DNA from 2 places in the Cytobacillus spartinae genome. Region 2 is predicted to be linked to the other one. Evidence: a T-box and tRNA genes for the amino acid it is inferred to sense, from the RefSeq annotation. Region 2 holds a T-box; the other holds one or more tRNA genes.

Region 1 (4,401 bases), on a different contig from region 2:
TTTCTTTTAGGTTGTGTGTCATGAGAACCGTGAAGGTTTCTTTGCTCACACGAATTTCATTGAGGCAATGGCTTAATCCCTCCTTGTCAGGAAGACAATTCTCATCCGACAACACAACTCCTTTGCCCGCTTGAACGGTTCCCTTGTAGGCTCTCACTAGATAGTTTCGGTCTTTCCCGTTGGATTGCCAATCATAGTCCAATAGTGCTGGGTGAGCGGTTTCTTTCGTAAACGGAATTTGCTCCTTGACGCCGCATACCCCTGATCCTTGAATGGTTTCCACCGGGAATTGGGCGGTATCTGTTTGTTTAGGAGTTTCTTTTAAAAAGAGCAAAAATCCTACCGAAGCCAATAGCAACAACACGCCTAAGCCTAATAGCCATTCTGCTGTTCGTTTGTCAGACACGATAAACACTCCTTTCCTAAAAATGGTGTGCCTCTAACCCCGTCTAGGCACGTGCGATGGTCCCCGTTCTACTTGACCTTCGTTCCCTATGTTCTCTCTACCAGGTCATATACCCGTACGTTTTGTAATCGTGAGGCACGGGATTGACGTATTCTTCCCTATAGAGATGTTGTTTCATTTTTCTCCGGAATTTTCGCTGCGTGACTTTTTTCATCCACGTATCTTCATGTCCGGGAGACGTGCGGGTGTGCTCTCGTTTTCGATGGCGAATGAGTGCATCTTTTCGTGGGTCGAAGGCTCTTCCTTTTGGATTCACGTATCTTGCGTGAGCCTTTTGAAGTTGTTCTTCTTCCCATTGAATGTTTTCTTCTTGATTGATCATAGTATCCCTAGAGTGTGGGGGCATGATTTTCTGTTCAAACGAATGTCAACAGAAGCCGAAACCATCACCCTTAGTGAACCAATCCATATGGAATCATCAAACGCTTCACCTTCCTTTCTGTTTTGACTCCCTCTCTCTACAGCAATTTCTAAGAATGATCCGAAATCGAGTCTTATTTCCCTATGGGAAAAAAGATCTGTTAAACAGAATTCGGAATGTCGGAGTCGTTGAGGAATAAATGTTCATAAAGTGTTACGATTTCCACTCTTCCCCACCATTACCACTTCTTGTATATTGAAAACAGAGTGTGATTTTTCAATACCCAGGAGGAATTCTCGTGTTTACAGAGCGTTATGCGATTCAAATGAGAATGCAACAAATCATGCAAGAACGAGAAATGCTACAAGAAGAGTATCAACAGTTGTTTCAAAGATTACGAGAGTTGGATGAGCGAGAGTACGTTCGAAAGCAACAAGCCAACCCTTTCCCGTCGTATGAACACGCATTGCCCATAAAAGAAGCCGTTAAAGAAACAGTGGAAAAGATAGAAAAAAAACCAGAGACAGAAGAAACACCTATAGACCAATTGATCTCCCTTCACCAAAACGTAGAAGAAGTAGCTGTTTCAAAGGATGAGAAGCCTAAACGAAGTTCACGCTTCCTTGGGATTGATGAAGACTTGGCATCTCAAGTGGCTCAAGTGTTAAAGAAAGCAGGAGGCAAGATTCAACAAAAAGATTTCAAGCGGATACTTGAAGAGAAAGGACTCCTGAATACCTCAAACTTTGACCACTTTATCAAGCGAATCATGAAACTAAACCCTTCTATTCAAAAGCCGGTTCGTGGTCAGTTTGAGTATATAGAATCATAAGAGAGTACAAGAGGAATTCCTCTTGTGCTATTTTTTTGTTTCCTTGTGGGTTTTGTTTTTTATGTAAGACTTGAGGGTCAAAAAGAGAATGAGAGAAGAAAGGATGAAGATGATTCCTTGAATAGCAAAAGAATCGGTGAGAAAGGTGGAAACACTTGCAGCAAAGGCACCGAGCGAGAACCATAAAAGGACAAAGGCGCCCGTGGCGAGCTCTGCTGTCAAGGTGAGAATCCCAAAGACAAACCAAATCACAAACATGGAAAACCCCTCCCTTAAACGCACATAACCGAAGCCCCCTTCTCGAATGTTAGTGAGAATTCGGATCGGCGGATTCGAGATGCCACTTCTGCAATAAGTAGGCATACAAGGAAGCAAGCGTCGCATCAAAGAGGAAACCATTCCAATCTCCCGTAAAAGCAAGAAGTGGGGCTTCCACCATGTTGAATACATAGAAAATGATGATGAGTTTCACCAGTAATCCTCTTGAATGATACATCTTCATCAAGTCATTCCACATTGAATGTTCCCCTTTCTTCTAAGAGATTCGTAGATGGGCTACGCTGTTTGGTAACGCTTCTTTAAGTAGTAGGCTAAACCGAGGGCAAACAAGGCATTTCCGCAGAAGGCGCCTACGTTTCCTTTAATGGCTTCAAACGGGGCTTCTACCATGTTCACGAGATACCACAAGATACAGATTTTATCGAATAGTCCTGCGTCATGGTATTTTGTTTTTAAGTCATGTAACACAAGAAATCCCTACTTCCCCTTAGAAAATAATGCCGACAACGAGACTCGAACTCGTAACCTCTTCCTTACCATGGAATTGCTCTACCATTGGAGCTATGCCGGCGTTTGGTGCGGTTGACGGGACTTGAACCCGTACGTCACGATGGACACCACCCCCTCAAGATGGCGTGTCTGCCTTTCCACCACAACCGCAAAGTATATCATGTTACTATTCTATCAAAATACCGATATTCAATCAAGGATAATAGGCTTTATTTTAAACGTAAAAAAGTGAACCCATTAAAAAGGTTCACCTCTTCCTTTTTCCTAAAAAATCTGCTTCAAATGCCTGTTGTTGTTCCAAATATCTTAATTTCTCCTTGAGAGAATTTAAGACTAATTCATCAAACGAATCATCAAAGAACATATCCGGAAGATGTGTTTGAGTCCGATTTTCTTTCAGAAATTCGGATTGACGGTACGTACAGTCTTTGCAAACCAAAATGACCTGTTCTCCCTCGATTTTGGGTTCAAGGTTTTGATGTGTGCTGGTTTCTGTTCTGAAATCTACAATTTCAGATTACAGGTTAAAGGGTGAATCATTTGTAAGGATTGATAGTCCTCAATACGTTTGGCGATTTTTTCAAGGATCATGAGATTTCCTTCTTTCTTCATCTTAGTCTAGTAAAGGGATCCCTTCGGATGATTCGGATTAAAAGGTTACTTGAATATAGGTAAGGAGGAGGTTGATCAGGAGCAAGAGAAAACAGACGCCTACTTCGGGATTGTTCTTGAGTTGTCTGGTTGCATGCTCCATTTCAGCGATTTCCCTCATAGAAAGTTCCTTCCGCCCTTTCCAGATTCGATAGGCGACCTTTAATCGTTTCCAAAGCGAGTAGGCACCGAGAAACAAAAGACTGATGAACAACAAAAGCATTTCTAGGTCTACATGAAAGACAAATAGATTGAGGATGCCTAGAATCCAACAAGGAATGAGCAACGGATGAAGCAACAAGCGATATTTGCTGTTCATGACCGTGACCTTGGATACCTTCGAAGAATTCATTTGAGGGAGGAATGGCCACTCCGCTTTTCCTCCTGCGGAGCGAAGCAGTCTAGTAGAAACTCTTCTTTTAAAAGAGGAGTTCTTCATGAGCGTAATCTCTTTGGGATACGTTCTTCGGTTTGAACTTTCCCTCTTACACGGTGGGGACTAGAGGATACAGGCGTAAAATCATCACACACCGATTGTACTGGAAGTTCCGCTCGGTGTTTGGAGCAACGAATATTTCCTCTCATACGGAAAGTCTGATGTTCGCAGTAAATACAGGTATCAGCAAGTCTGGCATTTGGCAGCATGAAGAACCCTCCTTTGTACGAGTTAATAATGCATATATTATACCATAATTCCGATGTTCTCATCAATGAAACTAACAGTCTATTTTCCTTACATGAGAGAACGTGTGTGCGCTATACTAAAAGGTAAAAGAGGTAAGTTGTGTGCAAAAGGGGGAAATGATATGAAGAACTTTTCAATGGATGCGATGCTGGAACTTGAGTCTCAGCTGCAGGATTATGGATGGATTGCTCACCATGAGGATTCACCAGACGGGAAAACCGCGAATCATCATACGCACGGTCTTGCCGAAAACTTTGATCATGATGACTTTCAGCTCGTGCTTGATGTGGACCCACGGATTCCACAAGAAATCTTCAGTCGCTTAGTTGATTTAGTGGCCGAAGGGACTGTGTTTCAAGAAGGCAAACGTTATGCCCGGGTGATAACCGGTTTTGAAGTCGAAATGAAACGAGTGGAAGAGGATGAGCGGGAGCTGCTTAGAGTGATTCTGCCGGATCCCAATGGAAAGTTTCCAGAGGATGACGGCTGTGAAGAGATGTACATGATGCAGGCTCATGCTTTCTTATAATAGGTTCCTTTGGTAATGACATATTCCTTTATTCGTAATAAACATGCTATACTAAAGACAAGTCTATCACTTTCAATCTTTTTTCCTT
Region 2 (4,401 bases):
GCCTTCAAAATCCTCAGTAACTTTTTTCACGGTTTGGTGATAGATCTTCTCTAACTGAGCATCGTCACTTTCTTGAACTTTGGCACTCAATTCACCATTTTCTTCGATAAATAGACGCCATACACGATCTAAGAAACGGCGAGCACCATCAAGTCCTTTCGTTGACCAAGCGATTGATGCATCTAAAGGTCCCATAAACATTTCATAAAGACGAAGTGTATCTGCCCCATGACTTGCAACAATCTCATCTGGATTTACAACATTCCCTTTAGACTTACTCATCTTTTCATTGTTTTCACCTAAGATCATTCCTTGGTTGAACAACTTTTGGAACGGCTCTTTCGTTGAAACAACACCGATATCATAAAGGAATTTGTGCCAGAAGCGAGCGTATAGCAAGTGAAGAACTGCGTGCTCTGCTCCACCGATATAAATATCAACTGGAAGCCATTCCTTTAATTTTTCTGCATCAGCTAATGCTTCTGTGTTCTTTGGATCGATATAACGTAAGTAGTACCAGCAGCTTCCTGCCCATTGTGGCATCGTATTTGTTTCACGACGGCCTTTTTTACCTGTTTCAGGGTCAACAACATTAACCCAGTCAGCAATATTTGCTAATGGAGATTCACCTGTACCAGATGGGCGAATTTCAGTTGTTTTAGGTAGAACTAACGGAAGCTCTTCATGAGGAACTGCAGACATTGTGCCATCTTCCCAATGGATAATCGGAATCGGCTCTCCCCAATAACGCTGACGGCTAAATAACCAATCACGAAGACGGTAAGTTACTTTCTTCGTACCAATGCCTTTTTCTTCTAGCCAAGCGATCATTTTGCTGATTGCCTCATCTTTATTTAAACCATTTAAGAAGTCAGAATTAACGTGCGCTCCGTCTCCTGTATACGCTTCTTTAGAAATGTCTCCACCAGCTACTACTTCTTTAATTTCAAGGTTGAACTTCTGTGCAAATTCATAATCGCGCTCATCGTGACCTGGAACTGCCATGATTGCACCAGTACCATAGCTTACAAGTACATAATCAGCAATCCAGATTGGCATTTTCTCGTTATTCACTGGATTAATCGCATAAGCACCAGTAAATACACCTGTTTTGTCTTTAGCTAAGTCTGTACGCTCTAGATCACTCTTGCTTTTAACTTGGTCAAGATATTGTTCAACTGCTCCACGCTGATCTGCGTTCGTAATTTTTTCCACTAATGCATGTTCAGGTGCAAGTACTGCGTATGTTGCTCCATATAATGTATCTGGTCTAGTGGTAAACACAGTGAACGTGCTATCATGTCCTTCAATATTGAAAGTAATCTCAGCACCTTCTGAACGCCCAATCCAGTTACGTTGCATGTCTTTTAAGCTCTCTGGCCAATCTAACTCATTTAAATCTTCTAATAGACGATCAGCATAAGCAGTAATTTTTAACATCCATTGCTTCATTGGACGACGTTCAACCGGATGTCCACCGCGCTCACTTTTACCATCAATGACTTCTTCGTTTGATAAAACCGTTCCTAATGCTGGACACCAGTTCACCGCTACCTCGTCAATATAAGCTAATCCTTTTTCGTAAAGCTTTAAGAAGATCCATTGCGTCCATTTATAGTAGCCAGGATCTGTTGTGTTTACTTCACGATCCCAATCGTATGAGAATCCTAACGCCTTAATTTGACGCTTAAATGTTTCAATATTTAATTTCGTAAATTCCGCAGGATCATTCCCTGTATCTAATGCGTATTGCTCCGCTGGCAAACCAAATGCATCCCATCCCATTGGATGAAGTACATTATAGCCTTGAGCACGCTTCATTCTTGAAAGGATATCTGTCGCAGTATATCCTTCAGGATGGCCTACGTGTAGTCCTGCACCTGATGGATATGGAAACATATCCAGCGCGTAAAACTTGCGCTTACCTTTTTCTTCACTTGTTTTAAATGTTTTGTTTTGCTCCCAGTGACTTTGCCACTTCTTTTCAATTTCTTGATGATTGAAGCTCATCGTAATTTCCTCCTAAGACTTAGTTACAATTGATTATTACCTTTAGAAAAATAAAAAAACCCCTCGCCCCAAAAAGGGACGAGAGGATTATGTATAAATCTCCCGCGGTACCACCCACATTAGTGACAATTAATGTCACTCGCTTCATTCATCCTTAACGCGGCAAACGGCAAGCATTACTATTACTTCACACTTGCGACTCAAGAGGCGAGTTCATGATGGGCCTGATTGACTTTCACCAACCGTCAACTCTCTAAAACAGGGTTACACCACTACTATTCCTCGTCATAGTCATTCATTTATAAAAGTATAACGTTATTTTATTAGATTTCTCTTGCGGATGCAAGTCAATGTATAGATAGTTGCTATTTTATGTAAAAAAATGGGTTTTGTGACTTATTTCAGGGTAACTAACTACATAGTATACCTATATTTCCGCGATAGTTTAGAACTTTTCCGCGATTTTATCTCCTTGGGCGCGGTACGATTCCCTGCCTTCCCTGCCACGAATTCAGCGTTTTATCCTTGGTCACGGCACGATTCCCCGCCTTCCTTACCGCGAATTCCCCATTTTCTCCTTGGGCGCGGCACGATTCCCCGCCTTCCTTACCGCGAATTCCCCATTTTCTCCTTGGGCGCGGCACGATTCCCTGCCTTCCTTACCACGAATTCACCATTTTCTCCTTATTCACGGCACGATTCCCTGCTTTCCTTACCGCGAATTCCCCATTTTCTCCTTAGGCGCGGCACGATTCCCCGCCTTCCTTACCGCGAATTCACCATTTTCTCCTTGGGCACGGCACGATTCCCTGCCTTCCCTGCCACGAATTCTCCATTTTCTCCTTGGGTGCGGCACGATTCCCCGCCTTCCTTACCGTGACTTCCCTATTTTCTCCTTTGGCGCGGCACGATTCCCCGCCTTCCCTGCCACGACTTCCCCATTTTCTCCTTGGGCGCGGCACGATTCCCCGCCTTCCTTACCGCGACTTCACCATTTTCTCCTTGGGCGCGGCACGATTCCCCGCCTTCCTTACCGCGACTTCCCTATTTTTTCCTTGGTCGCGGCACGATTCCCTGCCTTCCTTACCACGACTTCGCTATTTCCTCCTTGGTCGCGGCACGATTCCCTGCCTCCCCTACAATGACTTCACCATTTTCTTTTTAGGCGCGGCACGATTCTCCGCTTTTCTTAGGTGCCATGCTAAGCTTAAACAGCATTACATTAATAGTTTTTAAACATAAACATAATAACAAACACACTCACTGAAAACTCGAGTTTGTAAGCAAATATAAAAAGACAGCCCCCCACAAAAGGAGCTGCCTTCCCAACACATATTCCTACTGAACCGTATATCCACCATCCATAACAACAGCCTGGCCAGTAACACCTTTAGCTTTATCACTCGCTAAAAAGATTGCATAATCAGCGATTTCATCAACCTCTAACAATCTCTTTTGCGGTACTAATGGGTAAATAACCTCTTCTAGCACTTTTTCTAATGCTACATTTCTAGTTTTTGCTAGGTCAGCTAACTGATTTCGTACTAGAGGTGTATCTACATACCCAGGACAAATAGAATTCACTGTAATTCCATGTGGAGCTGTCTCTAGTGCAGCTACCTTCGTTAAACCAATAACGCCGTGCTTTGCACTATTGTATGCAGCTTTTCCAGCAAATCCAACTAGACCGTTAATCGATGCCATATTAATAATTCTTCCAAACTGCTTTTCTTTCATATACGGTAATGCATGTTTGATGGCAATGAATGGTGCCGTCAGCATAACCTTAATCATGAATTCAAATTTCTCAGTTGGAAAATCCTCAATATAAGACACATGTTGTAATCCTGCATTGTTGATTAAAACATCAATTGATCCAAAATGGTTTACTGTTTGTGAGATTGCCTGCTTAATATCTTCTTCAGAAGTCACGTCACATTTAATCCCTAACGCGTCGTATCCTTCTTCTTTTAACTTATCAGCAGCCTCTTTAACCGCTTCTTCTTGAATGTCTGTTAAAACAACTTTTGCACGCTCTGAAGCAAATTTTTTACCGATTTCATAACCAATTCCTTGTGCAGCTCCAGTTATGAAAACTACTTTATTTTCAACCATAAAATCCCCTTCCTAAATACCCAATCCGAATGAGAACAAGATGATAGCTAAAGCAACACCGATTAACGGTACAATAACCGTAACAGCTCCTACCGCACCATAAGCGTCTTTGTGAGTCTCACCACAGATGGCTCTTACCGTTGTTACAACATATCCATTATGAGGTAGTGAATCTAATGCACCTGAAGATATGGCAACAACCCTGTGTAGAGCTTCCGTATTTACGCCCATGTCCATATAATGTGGGGCAATTAAAGGTAAAGCAATTGCCTGACC

Evidence for each region. The T-box of region 2 lies ahead of leuS (leucine--tRNA ligase). A T-box ahead of a tRNA ligase gene usually reads a tRNA of that ligase, here a tRNA-Leu.
Region 1: it has a tRNA-Leu gene. The T-box ahead of leuS (leucine--tRNA ligase) is inferred to sense a tRNA for this amino acid. The anticodon was not compared.

The regions. Positions count from the first base shown of each region.
Region 1 covers NZ_JBIACK010000004.1:126,818-131,218, reverse strand. Annotated here, with positions in the region: gene ACFYKX_RS10665 (hypothetical protein) at 1-406, opposite strand, end outside; gene ACFYKX_RS10660 (Rok-like winged helix domain-containing protein) at 1,126-1,659, shown strand; gene ACFYKX_RS10655 (NfeD family protein) at 1,687-1,917, opposite strand; gene ACFYKX_RS10650 (hypothetical protein) at 1,967-2,176, opposite strand; gene ACFYKX_RS10645 (hypothetical protein) at 2,215-2,406, opposite strand; tRNA gene ACFYKX_RS10640 (tRNA-Thr) at 2,437-2,509, opposite strand; tRNA gene ACFYKX_RS10635 (tRNA-Leu) at 2,513-2,598, opposite strand; gene ACFYKX_RS10630 (hypothetical protein) at 3,098-3,538, opposite strand; gene ACFYKX_RS10625 (hypothetical protein) at 3,535-3,744, opposite strand; gene ACFYKX_RS10620 (DUF4262 domain-containing protein) at 3,906-4,313, shown strand.
Region 2 covers NZ_JBIACK010000015.1:71,770-76,170, reverse strand. Annotated here, with positions in the region: gene leuS (leucine--tRNA ligase) at 1-2,010, opposite strand, end outside; T-box leader at 2,082-2,308, opposite strand; gene ACFYKX_RS22620 (3-hydroxybutyrate dehydrogenase) at 3,349-4,125, opposite strand; gene ACFYKX_RS22615 (GntP family permease) at 4,138-4,401, opposite strand, start outside.